Regions from separate parts of the Clostridium omnivorum genome, predicted to be linked through region 2. Evidence: riboswitches for the same ligand, from Rfam matches in the RefSeq annotation. Region 2 holds a riboswitch; each other region holds the start of a gene.
What was found. Region 2 has a riboswitch for glycine ahead of bsdE14_RS12935 (APC family permease). Riboswitches for the same ligand answer to the same signal wherever they lie in the genome.
Positions count from the first base shown of each region.

Region 1: linked by a shared signal. The riboswitch ahead of bsdE14_RS02340 (GrdX family protein) and the one ahead of bsdE14_RS12935 (APC family permease) in region 2 are both predicted to bind glycine.
Region 3: linked by a shared signal. The riboswitch ahead of bsdE14_RS01725 (sulfide/dihydroorotate dehydrogenase-like FAD/NAD-binding protein) and the one ahead of bsdE14_RS12935 (APC family permease) in region 2 are both predicted to bind glycine.

Region 1 is NZ_BRXR01000001.1:518,091-522,900, forward strand. It holds gene trxB (thioredoxin-disulfide reductase) at 1-677, opposite strand, end outside; gene bsdE14_RS02340 (GrdX family protein) at 703-1,080, opposite strand; glycine riboswitch at 1,194-1,250, opposite strand; glycine riboswitch at 1,254-1,354, opposite strand; gene bsdE14_RS02345 (DegV family protein) at 1,500-2,339, opposite strand; gene trmL (tRNA (uridine(34)/cytosine(34)/5-carboxymethylaminomethyluridine(34)-2'-O)-methyltransferase TrmL) at 2,354-2,821, opposite strand; gene bsdE14_RS02355 (Cof-type HAD-IIB family hydrolase) at 2,869-3,690, opposite strand; gene bsdE14_RS02360 (N-acetylmuramoyl-L-alanine amidase family protein) at 3,836-4,810, opposite strand, start outside.
Region 2 is NZ_BRXR01000001.1:2,731,044-2,735,853, forward strand. It holds gene bsdE14_RS12930 (GNAT family N-acetyltransferase) at 1-552, shown strand, start outside; glycine riboswitch at 769-860, shown strand; gene bsdE14_RS12935 (APC family permease) at 1,022-2,371, shown strand; gene bsdE14_RS12940 (ClC family H(+)/Cl(-) exchange transporter) at 2,470-4,041, opposite strand; gene bsdE14_RS12945 (winged helix-turn-helix transcriptional regulator) at 4,268-4,579, opposite strand.
Region 3 is NZ_BRXR01000001.1:370,428-375,237, reverse strand. It holds gene bsdE14_RS01735 (sigma-54-dependent Fis family transcriptional regulator) at 1-74, shown strand, start outside; gene bsdE14_RS01730 (2,3-butanediol dehydrogenase) at 268-1,341, shown strand; glycine riboswitch at 1,586-1,679, shown strand; gene bsdE14_RS01725 (sulfide/dihydroorotate dehydrogenase-like FAD/NAD-binding protein) at 1,809-2,696, shown strand; gene gltA (NADPH-dependent glutamate synthase) at 2,790-4,172, shown strand.

The DNA of each region.
Region 1 (4,810 bases), 2.2 Mb from region 2:
CTAGCTTCACCAGTCTTAACATTTCTAAGTACAAGACCTTCTAATATTTCATCTCCCTTAGCTTCATCAACTACGGAATCATATATAACTTTTATTTTTGGATTGCTAAGAACTTTATCTTGAATTGACTTAGCTCCTCTAAATTGATCTCTTCTATGAATTACAGTAACATTTTCAGCAAATTTAGTTAGATATAGAGATTCAGTTAATGCGGAATCTCCTCCGCCTACAACTGCTACATCCAATTCAGTAAAGAAATCTGCATCGCAAGTTGCACAGTAGGAAACTCCCTTACCTCTAAGCTCTAATTCATTTTTAAAACCAGCAAGTCTTGGATAAGCTCCAGTAGCTATTATTATAGTCTTAGCTTCATAAGTTTCTTTCTTTCCAACTACCTTCTTAATCTTGCCTGAGAAATCAACTTCTGTTATTTCATCCTTTACAAATGCAGTTCCAAATTCTTCTGCTTGTTTTCTCATTCTTTCTATTAGAGATGGTCCAGTACAATCTTCTATAGATCCTGGATAGTTCTCTAATTCATCAGTAGTAGCTGTCTGACCTCCAAATTTTCCTCTTTCTATTAAAAGAGTATCCATTTTTGATCTTGCAGCATAAAGTCCTGCTGCTAAACCACCAGGTCCTCCGCCAATTATTATGGTGTCATAAATGTGAGCCATAGTTATTCCTCCTCATTTTCTAATGTTATTTTAATACATTGTATATTAAATCATAATCAATAAGTTTAAAGTCCTCTAATACTCTTTCGTTCCAATTTGGAACTGAAAAATCTCTTAAAAATTTTTCTAAAGCACTTATGCTTTCTTCAATTATGTTTAAAGAAAAGTCATCAATAGTATTATCCGCATTTTTGGATATAATAACCGTTCTATAAGGAATTTCATTCGGTTTTATACTACTCATTAGCGGGTGAGTTAATACTCTGTGTCCTTTATGAACATAATCCCTAACTTTTTTGTATACTTCCATTACATTTTTTTCAATGTATTCAACTGTACAATTTTGTGCAAATTTATCCTTTGCCATTGGATTGTTAGTAATTATTATCATAGGTTCTATCATGAGTCTTCTCCTTGTCCATAAAGAATTTTCTTGTTTTTCTGTAAACAGCAGTGCAAATTAGGAACTTTTTTGAAAATAAAAAAACAGAATGCAAAGGCAATATAGCCCTTGTACTCTGTCTTGTTAACCTGAGAGATTTACTCCTTCGGTGCTTCATTAGCTTTCCAGAGGTATGTCCATTATCGGTACTTTTGCCTGAGAGATTCACACAACTCGGCTAGTTGAGCTTATTCCTTCGGCCGTCCATTAAAAGACCCTCTCCCGATAATATCATCCATATCATTATTAATTTAAAAAATCTGAATTAATTAAATGTTATCCTTTTCACTATCATTATATAACATTATTAGAAATATTTCTACTGGTTTATGAAATATTTATGTTAAATTTTTAACTTTTTTGAAGCCATTAATTCACTTTTAGTATTCCTCTATAAAAAAAACACCAGCAGCCCTTGTGCCTGAATGAGTTCCTACTACGCAGCCTACCTCAGCTTCAATAAACTCCTGTCTATTGTGTAACATGTTTTCTCTTAAAGCCTCTAATATTTCTTGATTTTCTGCATTTAAAACCATGCAAAATTCCCCTTGCTTAATTCTTTTTTCATGAACATAATCAATTAATGTTCTAATAGCCTTTTTAGTTCCCCTAACCTTATCCATAACAGCTATTTCTCCATTTTTCACTTCAAGTATAAGTCTTATTCCTAATGCACTTCCTATAACACTAACCGTCTTAGAGAGTCTTCCACCCCTAACCAAATTCTCTAAGCTTTCAAACGCTAATGCACTTTTAACATGAGGAATATCCCTCTTAATTTCATCTTCAATAGCTTCTATATTCTTCCCCTCACCTTTAAGCCTGCATGCTTTTAAAACAATTAAGCCAAGTCCTGAAGTAACATTTACACTATCAATTACTGTTATATCACTAGTTTCAAGCATATCTCTTGCGATACATGCAGATTGAAATGTGCCGCTCATCTTAGAGGATATATGAATGGATAAGATTTTATATCCTTCTTCTAAATATTTCTTATATACATCATAAAACCTGTTTGGATTTATCTGTGACGTAGTAGGAAATATATCACTCTGATTCATTTTAGCTATAAGTTCTTTGAAGTTTATATCAATACCATCTAAATAACTTTCATCACCAAAGGACACTACAAGCGGTAATACTTCAATATCATATTTGTCCACAAGTCCTTTTGGTAAATCCGCTGTGCTGTCCGTTATAATCTTAATCTTCTCCACTCATTCATCCCCCTCTATTTCATGTTTGGAAAATTCATCTGGCGTAGTGCTTCATATGCAAGTATTGCTACAGTGTTTGAGAGATTTAATGATCTAGTGCTGGTTTCTAGCATAGGCACTCTTATTAAATTTTCAGTATTGCTATTTCTAATTCTATCAGGAAGGCCAGCAGATTCTCGTCCAAAAACTACAAAATCTCCTGGTTTATATTGCACATCTGTATATATTTCGCTTCCCTTTGTAGTAGAAAAATAGAAAGTTGAATCCTTATACTTTTCTCTTAATTCCTCATAAGATTCATAAATTTCCATGTCTAAATACTGCCAATAATCAAGTCCAGCTCTTTTAAGATGTTTTTCATCCAAGCTAAAGCCTAAAGGCTTTATTAAGTGAAGCTTAGAATTGGTAAGTACACAAGTCCTTGCTATATTTCCTGTATTTTGTGGTATTTCAGGTTCAAATAAAACTATATTTAAATTCAAAATTTACGCCTCCTAAAACATTCATTTATTCAATAAAACAAATTATACTATATCAGTATAAACTTCTCAATAGCCTTAGCTACGCCACTATTTTCATTAGTATCTGTAATAAAATCTGCGATTTCTAAAACTTTCTCTTCTCCATTAGCCATAGCTATTCCTAAACCTGCATATTTAAGCATGGATATGTCATTTTCATTATCCCCGATACATATTACCTCTTCTTTATTAATATTATAATACCCTGCTAATATTTCTACGGCTCTACCTTTGCTTACACCTTTACACATAATCTCAATATTATTTTCCCTAGAACTTACAACTTCTAGTTCATCCTCTAATGCTAATTCGCTTTTAGCACTCTTTATCTTTTCAATATCATCATCAACAACAATACATTTTAAAATGCATTCCTTATTTTCCTCAAAAGTCTTTTCCCAATTATTAACTACTTGTATTTTTATCTGCATCTCTTTTGGTAGAGTCTTGTTCATCTTAAAGTATACTTCTGAGGAATATATTATTTTTTCAGTAAATACTGTATCTGATGTATTGAAATGTGGATACAATCCATATTTTTTTGCAATACTTAAAACCTTTTTGCAATTATCTGCACCAAGTACTGACATATAAATAATCTCATCCTTGTCTTTCTCCCTCACATAGGCACCATTTGCACATATCAGCGGTACCTTAGTGCCAACAATTTCTGCAAAATAATTTGCAGATGTAAACAATCTGCCGGTACATATTGCGACTTTTACTCCTCTATCCTGTGCCATTTTTATTGCCATTTTATTTTCTTCGCTAACCTTACCTTCATTATTTAAAAGAGTTCCATCCATATCTGTACAAAATAATTTATACATTTCATCAGCTCCTCTTGCTTTTATGATGTCAGATTAATTATAGCAAATATACTAAACTATAACAAAGTCTTCAATTTTATATCAAAAAAAGTTAAAGCATATAGGTTTTTCTTTTTATAATATACCCTATATGCTTTACCAACATTTATTTGTCATCTGCAGTTGCAGTTTTATCCCTACTCATATCAGTTTTTGATTTATTGTAATAATCTATTCCTTTATTTTTATCTGAATTCAAGTAGTTTAAAAGACCATTGCAAATATTGTTACCAAAGTTCTTTAATACTTCTTCTTTAGAAAGCTTATCTCTATCTTCTTCATTACTTAAAAAGCCGCATTCTAAAAGCACTGCTGGAACATTACTATATCTTAAAACTGCTAGCCTATCTTTTATTATACCTCTATCATACCAATTATCACTTTTTAGAATTTCCTTCTGCATTGTCTTTGCCAGTGCCATTCTTTCATCCTTTTGCTCACCTTTATCATTGAAATAATAGTAGGAAGCCACACCTTTATATTTACTTTCTTTATTGCTATTTATATGTACTGAAATAAAGGCTTCAGCATTAGCTTTATTAGTAATATTACCTATCTCCTTAAGATCAACCCATTTATCCTCATACCTTGTCTTAATGATCTTACAACCTTTAAAAATCAATTCTTTTTCTGCATAATTAACAATTTTATTGGTTAGGTCTTTTTCATATATATTTTTCAAATTTGTTCCCTTATCCACTCCTCCGTGTCCGGGATCTAATACAGCTACATGATTATAGGGTTTTTCTTTTTTACTTAATAACACAATTATTTTTTTCTTATCAGCATTATCTATATATATATAGTTATTTTCTTTAAATTGCTTATTAAATTTTAGTATTATTCTATTTTCATTTTTATCATAGGTTACATCCTTACCTTGTACCTTACTACTTGACTTTATATTTACATTGTCTATAGCATCCTTCATAACAGAAACCTCAATCAAGTCATTTTTTTCATCATAATTAAGTTTCTCAATGCTTTTTTTGCAATCAATTGTATATTTTTTATAGAACTCATTTTCTTCTAAAGTGATACTCCCATTTTTATCTGCTGCCAAGGCTACATTATCCATTAA
Region 2 (4,810 bases):
GAAGTAATTGAAAGGTTTAATAAGGATGGCTATTATGGCTTTGCAGGTATAGATAGATCAATTGCAGACAGTATAAGAGAGCATTATGAAGTGGATTGGTGCAACCCATGTACATTATACTATTTACCCAAGGAGAATTTAGATTTAACTAGAATAAAAAATGAAGTCCAAAGTATAGATATAAAGGATGCTGAAACTATAGACTATTATTATACCTTTAGAGGCGAAAATTCAATTAATTTTATTAAAGATGATATACAAAATAGACCATCTTCAGCTGTATATAAGGATGGAGAAATAGTATGCTGGGTACTTACTCACGATGATAATTCCTTAGGTATTATGTATACAAAGGAAGAGCATAGAAGAAAAGGCTATGCTGAGGATGTGACTATAGATATTGCTGCAAAGCATATTGAAAAAGGCAATGTACCATATCTTCACATAATAGAGGGAAATGGAATGTCACCAGGCCTTGCTAAAAAATGTGGATTTGTGGAATGTGGAAAAGTAGATTGGTTTGGTATTAGAGTAGGAAATCCAGAAGAATAATAAGATAAATATATGGTGATACAGTTAGAAGCTTTATAATGGAAAAACAGGGTATAAATCTCATTGACTATTTGCTTATTTGTTAATAAAATTAAGCAGTAAAGTTAATATTGTGAATGATAATTGTTGGAGATATCTTAAAAAGATAACCGTAGAAGAAAGGAATAAATTATGCTCAATATTTATTCCGAAGCTTTCAGGTCAAGTACAATAATTTGACACAACCCTGGAGAGACCGCTTAATCGTGGCATCAAAGGAGCAACTTAAATTTGAGGAAACTTTCAGATAAAAGGACAGGGAATAAGGTAGCATTATTTTTTATGCGACTTTGTTCCCTGTCCTTTTATACATTTTTATAAAATTGCTTTTTCATGGCTATAGTATTCAAGAAAATTAATTTATTGGGGAATAATAAATTAGGGGCTTTTTTTATAGAAACAATGAAAAATAGTTTAGGATGGTGTATTTATGGAAGCTGAAAAGCAACAAAGAAATGAAGTGAAGGGCTCAAAGGAACTTAAGAAGGAAATAGGATTATTAGAAGCAATGACAATGGTTATAGGGGTAGTAATTGGTTCTGGTATATTTTTCAAGGCTTCTACAGTTTTTAAAAATGCCGGAACTCCCAAGCTAGGGGTGCTAGCTTGGGTTATTGGGGGCATAATTACAATGGCCTCAGCTCTTACAGTAGCAGAAATTGCTGCTGCAATTCCAAAGACTGGTGGAATGTTTGTTTATCTAAAAGAGCTTTATAGTGAAAAATGGGCGTTCTTATTTGGATGGATGCAGACCCTTATATATGTTCCAGGAGTTGCCGCTGCTCTATCTATAGTTTTTGTTACACAGGCTACTTATTTTATTCCAATGACTGGAGCACAGCAAAAAATTCTTGCTATATTTATGTTATTCTTCATAATGATAATAAATGTTTTATCTACTAAACTAGGTAGTAAGGTACAATTTGTTGCTACTATTGCAAAGCTTATTCCTATATTTGTTATTATAATCTTTGGCTTGCTTAAAGGCCAGGCGCATAGTCTTTCTGTTCCAGTGACTGCTGGTACCTCGATGGGTGCTGCAGGGTTTGGTGCAGCAATACTGGGAACTCTATGGGCATATGATGGGTGGATTGGTGTAGGAAACATGGCTGGAGAGCTTAAAAATCCTAAAAAAGACCTTCCGAAATCCATAATATTAGGATTATCAATAACTATAGTAGTTTATATTTTAATAAATATGGCTATTGTAAATGTTATGCCAGTTTCAAAGGTTATTGCCTCTCAAAAACCTGCTTCTGATGTTGCAGTAATACTTTTTGGTAATTCAGGTGCTGGACTCATAGCTGCAGGTATTATGATTTCTATATTTGGAGCTATGAATGGATATCTAATGACAGGTGTAAGAGTTCCTTTTGCTATGGCCCAAGATAATCTATTTCCATTTCCAAAGTTCTTTGGGAAAGTTAGTAATAAATATGTAACACCAATAAATGCCTTTGTTTTTGAGATAGTTCTTGCGTGCTTATATGTTCTTAGTGGGTCTTTTGATACACTTACGAATCTTGCAGTTTTCGTAATGTGGATATTCTTCGTTATGACTGTGGGTGGAATATTTATCTTAAGAAAAAAGCACAAGGATTTAGCTAGAACTTACAGCGTACCATTATATCCAATTGTGCCTATAATAGGAATTGCAGGAGGTATATATATAATAATAAGTACTTTGATAACAGATACAAGGTATGCATTATTTGGAATAGTTGTTACTCTTGTTGGCTTGCCAGTTTATATGGCTATTAAAAAGAGCTCTAATAAGTAGATTTATAGGAAAAATAAAAAGTGCCTTTTGGCACTTTTTATTTTCAGGTGGTAAACTCTTATTTGAGTTTACCACTATTTTTTGCAATAATATAAAGTTTAGTTTCTACTCATTTCTAAAAGTTCTTCATTTGTTTCAGCTGCTTCATTTTCATTTACTAAAACAATTAAGCAGTCTCCAGATTGAATGGCAGTGTTACCTTTAGGTATAATCTCTTTTTCTCCTCGTCTGATACCTACTAGCAAGCAATGCTTTGGAAGTCTAAGTTCTTTAACTTTTTTACCGTCCATTACAGAAGCTAAACAAACTGGTATTTCTAATAAAGCTTTGTTCTTACTGTCTCCCTCAAATTCATATTGTCCATTATTCTTTAACAACCTATCAAGCAGTGATTCATATATTGGCTCAGATTTTAGCAAATCTGCCACTACGTAGGCTACTAAAGAAATTACACTTAATGAAAGCAAGTTTGAAAAGGTTCCTGTCATTTCTGTAATTAAGATACTGCCGGTAATAGGCGCTCTTACAATAGCCGTAAAATATCCAGCCATAGCCAGCATTATAAAATTATTTATATATTTGGGGTCAAAACCGAAAAAATGAACTAATGCATTTCCATATATAGCACCAGTCAAAGCTCCTAAAACTAGTAAAGGAAAAAATATTCCACCCGGTGCTCCAGAGCCATAGCTCAACATAGAAAAAAAGAATTTAATTATAAGAATAATAAATAGCATTTTCACTGTAAAATTTCCATTAGTCAAAGAATCGATAAGGGAATGGCCTCCGCCTAGTACTTGAGGCAAAAATAAAGCCAAAAATCCAGCAGCTATAAACGGAACCATAGGCCTAAATTTTACAGGTAACCATTTTATTTTGCTATAGAGATCCTGAGTTTTTAAAAGAGCATAGTTATATATAACTCCAAAAATTCCTACAATAATTCCAAGTAAAATAATATAACCATATTTTTCAAGAGGTAAAGCAGTTACATTATGAAAGCTGAAAACTGGCTTTAATCCAAAAAAATGTTTTGAAATAAAATCAGAGGTTAAAGCGGCTGACATAGCTGAAAGTAGAATCAATGGTGAAAAATGCTTATGTACCTCCTCAAGCGAAAACATAACGCCTGCTAAGGGTGCATTGAAGGCTGCAGCAAGACCGGCACTAGCTCCGCTTGTAATAAGATATTTTTCTTCAAGTTTTATCCTTTTAAAAACCTTACCAACACCTTGCCCAACAGCAGCGCCAAGTTGAATGGATGGACCTTCTCTTCCAAGAGATAAACCTGCTCCAATAGAAATCACACCACCAATAAATTTTTTTATAATTACTGATAGCCAATTCATATTGATCTTTCCTAAAAGTACACCCTCTACTTGAGGAATTCCACTTCCACTAATTAGAGGTTCTTTTTTTATTAACATCCCAACAACATATGCTAATATGATTAATACAAAGAACCAAACAGGCATAAGTTTGTATCTGGGGATATTAAGCTTAAAAATGAAGTTTCTTAATTCTTCTGCTTTTTCTAGGACGATTCTATAAAATACAATTAAGAATCCTGAAAGCATACCTACAAAAATACCTTCAAACAATAGTTTAAGTTTAAAGTTTTGCCAATGAGATAATGTGTTTATTGTATTATTCTTGCGTGTATTATCCATTATGCAACCCCCTTGTTTTTAGTTATTTGCTTCATTTCACAAGTTTTATTATAGCTCTGACACTTTAATAAAGCAAATTACTATATTGGAATGGTTAATTTGAGGAGTTTAATCAAGGAGACTTTTTCATATAAATTATAAGGAACAAACAGATGTGGTGCTTTCATAAAATTATAGTTGAAACGGCTTGAATTAATAAATAATTCAAGCCGTTCTTAAATAATAGTTATTTTACCCACTTTTCAGCCCATTTTTGAACTTCATCCATAGTAGGTTTTAATTCTCTTCCTTTTTCTGTGAGTTCATATTCTACTCTTACAGGGGTTTCTGGATAAACATTTCTCTTTATTATTCCTGCTGCTTCTAATTCTTTAAATCTTTCAGTAAGCATTCTATCACTAAGCTCAGGAATTAGGCTTCTTAAGTCACAAAATCTTTTAGGACCATCAAGAAGTACTTTAATTATTAGTCCAGTCCATTTTTTGCCTAACAATCCAAAAGCGCATTCAAATCTAGGACATAGATGAAAATCTCCCATTTTTATTCACCTCTTAACTTGGATTAATATTTATAAATTAATATTATAGTTCAACTTAAAATATATTAATATATATTTTAACATACTTATTCTATATTTGTTATAAAAAAAGTAAATATAGTTAAATAACAAATATACTTGACATAAGTTTATTACTTATAGTATTATACTTACATAAAGTAAGTTTAGATATTTTAATTATATCATTATTTTAAAAATAAGCAAGCCCAA
Region 3 (4,810 bases), 2.4 Mb from region 2:
CAGCAAAGCAGCTAAATATAAGCAGAGCTACTTTGTATAGAAAGATTAAAAAATATAATATTAACAATGTTTAAATATTAGTGTGTCATTTTGAGAGTGATAATTTGTAAAGTCTCAAAATGACACACTAATTTTTGTATCATTTTGAGACTGCTTTTTTGTAATTGCCTATATTCCATAAGAAAATGTTTGGCATGAATGTTGCTTTATAAAAATGTGAAGAAATTAACAACGATGTTAATTAAATAACATGATGGAGGAATATTTATGAAAGCAGCATTATGGTATGGAAAAAGAGATGTAAGAGTAGAAGAAATTGAAAATCCTAAAGTTTTACCAGGTACAGTTAAAATTAAAGTTAAATGGTGTGGAATATGCGGATCGGATCTTCACGAGTATTTAGGAGGTCCTATATTCATTCCAGTAGGACAACCTCACCCTTTAAGTAAAAATACAGCTCCTGTAGTACTAGGACATGAGTTTTCTGGAGAGGTAGTAGAAGTTGGCAAGGGAGCAGATAAGTTTAAAGTAGGGGATAGAGTTACTGTAGAGCCTATTGTAGCCTGTGGAAAATGTCCAGCCTGCAGAGAAGGAAAGTATAATCTATGTTCATCCTTAGGATTCCATGGATTATGTGGCAGCGGAGGAGGACTTGCTGAATACACTGTGTTCTCAGAAGAGTTTGTACACAAAATACCAGATAATATGTCTTATGAACAAGCTGCTCTTATAGAGCCAATGGCAGTGGCACTTCACTCTATAAGAATGGCAAATTTTAAAACTGGAGATACAGCAATAGTTTTGGGTTCCGGGCCAATAGGACTTGCGACAATTGAATGTTTAAAGGCTGCTGGTGCAAAGCTAGTAGTAGTTCTACAGAGAAAATCAATAAGACAAGAATATGCAAAAAGAGCAGGCGCAGATTTAGTACTAGATCCAAACCAAGTAGATATAGTTGAAGAGGTTAAAAAATATACTGACGGAGTTGGAGTTGATGCAGCTTTTGAAACAACAGGAGCTCAAATTGGTTTTGATATTGGATTAAGCAGTTTAAAATATGAAGGAACTTTGGTAGTAACTAGCATTTGGGAGGAAGGGGTTAGCTTTAATCCTAATGTGCTTGTATTTACAGAAAAGAAGATAGTTGGAACTTTAGCATATAGACATGAATTTCCTGCTACTATAGCTCAAATGAGTGATGGCAGAATAAAGGCTGAGGGTTATATAACTGAAAGAATACTGTTAGACGATATTGTAGAAAAAGGCTTTGGTGCTCTAACAGGACCAGAAAAGAAAAAGCATGTAAAAATACTTGTGACACCAGATAAATCACTTTTATAATAATATGATTTTTTATAGTAACACTTTTTAGTGAATTCAAATATAAAATATTTGAATAGATAATTGACAAAAAAAAATACTATACCTATAATTGAAATGTATAGTAATGCAAATGATTACTGTAAAAAACTTCATATTGGTGAATGATAATTATTGGAGATATCCTATTAAGGATAACCGTAGGAGAAAGGAATAAAACAAGCTTTATGTTTATTCTGAAGCTCTCAGGTTTTTTACAATAATTTGACACGCCCCTGGAGAGACCACTTAAATGTGGCATCAAAGGAGTAACTTGATTTATTAAGGAAGCTTTCAGATAAAAGGACAGGGTGTAAAAGGCGGTATTTTTCTACGCTTTTTACGCCTTGTTCTTTTGTTTTGCACAAGTATCAATGATTAAAAGCTTTAAAATCATGGAAATGGCACGGTTAAGTTGCCCCGTGTTCCAAGTTATAAGGAGGATGACTATGTATAAAATAGTAGGAAAGAGATTATTAGCACCACAGATTTACTTAATGGATGTAGAAGCGCCAAGAGTAGCAAAGTCAGCAAATCCAGGGCAGTTCTTAATAGTTAAAATGGATGAAAAAGGTGAAAGAATTCCACTAACTATTTGTGACTATGATGAAGAAAAAGGCACAGTAACAATTGTTTTTCAAACTCTAGGAACATCAACTAAGCAGATGGCAAACTATGAAGTAGGGGATTATTTTTCTGATTTTGTTGGACCACTAGGCCAGCCATCAGAAATGGTACACGAAAATTTGGAAGATTTGAAGGATAAGAATGTGATATTCATAGCAGGAGGAGTAGGTACTGCTCCAGTATATCCTCAGGTTAAATGGCTTCACCAAAGAGGAATTAATGCAGATGTTATTATAGGAGCTAAATCAAAGGAATACGTTATTCTAGAAGAAGAAATGAAAGCAGCTGCAGGCAATTTATATGTAGCTACTGATGATGGTTCCTATGGCTTTAAAGGCATGGTAACTAATCTTTTAGAAAAACTAGTTAAAGAAGAAGGAAAGAAGTATGATTTAGTAGTAGCTATAGGGCCTATGATAATGATGAAATTTGTAGCAAAGCTTACTAAAGAGTTAGAAATTCATACTATAGTAAGCATGAATCCAATAATGGTAGATGGAACAGGAATGTGCGGAGCATGCAGGGTAACTGTTGGAGGCGAAACTAAATTTGCCTGTGTAGATGGTCCTGAATTTGACGGACACCTTATAGATTTTGACGAAGCTATGAGAAGACAAGCAATGTATAAAACTGAAGAAGCAAAGAAGCAGTACAGAGAACAGGAAAAGCATGAAGGACATGAAGGTGGCTGTGGTTGCTGCGGCAAATAGTTAAATATTTATATATAAGAATTTAATTAGTTAAGAAATATTCTAATGCTAAGAGTTGGAAAATGTTAGAGAAATAGCAGGAGGTTATTATTGATGGATAGAATGAAAAGAACACCCATAGCAGAGCAAGATCCCAAAGTAAGAGCTACAAACTTTAAAGAGGTTTGTTTAGGATATACAGAAGAAGAAGCAAAGCAGGAAGCAGCTAGATGTTTAAATTGTAAAAAGCCATTGTGTGTTACTGAGTGCCCTGTAACTATATCAATACCTAAGTTTATTGAGCAGGTTAAGGAAGGTAATTTTGAAGAGGCAGCAAAAATTATATCAAAATCTAGTGCGCTGCCAGCAGTATGTGGAAGAGTATGCCCACAAGAAGTTCAATGTGAAGGAAAGTGTATACTAGGCATAAAAGGAGAACCTATAGCTATAGGAAAGCTTGAAAGATTTGTTGCTGACTGGTCAAGAGAGCACAATGTTGATTTGTCAGAAGCTGCAGAAAAGAAGGGCAAAAAGGTAGCCGTTATAGGCAGTGGTCCTGCAGGACTTACCTGTGCAGGAGATTTAGCTAGAATGGGCTATGATATAACTATATTTGAAGCTCTTCATGAACCAGGCGGAGTATTAGTATATGGAATTCCAGAGTTTAGACTTCCAAAGGATTCAGTAGTAAAGCATGAAATAGAAAATGTTAAAAAGCTGGGCGTAAAAATAGAAACTAACGTAATCATAGGAAGAACTATAACTATAGATCAGCTTTTAGAAGAAGAGGGCTTTGATGCAATATTTATAGGTTCAGGAGCAGGACTTCCTAAGTTCATGGGAATACCAGGAGAGAACTCAAATGGAGTATTTTCAGCTAATGAATTCCTAACAAGAAATAACTTGATGAAAGCCTTCAAGGAAGAATATGCAACACCAATAAGAGTAGGTGAAAAGGTAGCTGTAGTTGGTGGAGGAAATGTAGCAATGGATGCTGCAAGAACAGCGTTAAGACTTGGAGCAGAAGTGCATGTAGTTTATAGACGTTCAGAAGAAGAGCTTCCAGCAAGAGTAGAAGAAGTACACCATGCAAAGGAAGAAGGAGTAATCTTCGATATGCTTACAAACCCAACAGAGATACTAGCAGATGAAAAGGGCTGGGTAAAGGGCATGAAGTGTGTAAAAATGGAGCTTGGCGAGCCAGATGCTTCAGGAAGAAGAAGACCAGTAGAGGTTAAGGATTCTGAGTTTGTAATGGAGCTAGATACAGTAATAATGTCACTTGGAACTTCACCAAACCCATTAATATCAACAACTACAAAGGGTTTAAGTGTGGATAAGAGAAAATGTATAATAGCACAGGAAGAAACAGGAGAAACCACAAAAGAAAAAGTATATGCTGGAGGGGATGCTGTAACAGGCGCAGCTACAGTTATACTTGCCATGGGAGCAGGAAAAAAGGCTGCCAAGGCCATTGATGAATTCTTAAGCAAATAAGTTATAGAAAGCACAGTATTAGTCGTAGATTAAATACTGTGCTTTTTTATTTGGTTTGTAGAATAAAAGGAGGTGAAATAATATATTGCCTTTATGGCAATGAAAATTTTGGTACTACTAGGAATTCTAAAGGTAGACTTGCGAAACAAACCTATTAGGGGTCTTGTGGTAAATTACTTGAATTTGCATCAAGCTGCTAAATGGAAATTCCTATGACTGATTTTTTCTATAAAGAATTGAGAAAAAGAACTAGAAAATAAGATAGTGTTATATTTGACTTAAGCTAAACGGAACATTTGAGGGGTATAATAAGAAATATAAATTTTGTAAGAGTAACATAAAACGCAAATAATTTTTGTGGTAGTTAATAGTATTATTCAATAGTGATAAGATTAAAGTTAAATCAGGAGAGTGGATGAAAATACTATGTTCAATAGGTTCTGAAAAAGAGCATCAAGTAATAAATGTATTCAAAAATCACAAGATTGTTGAATAGACAGGTAATGGGAACCTACATTTTTAATTATGAGCCTAGTAGAAAGCTTAAAACTTAGGGATTAGGCATACTATAGCTCATATTAATTTATTGTGAAAATTCCTAAGGGGGTGGCGGAGCTATCCCTCTATTTATTTAATGT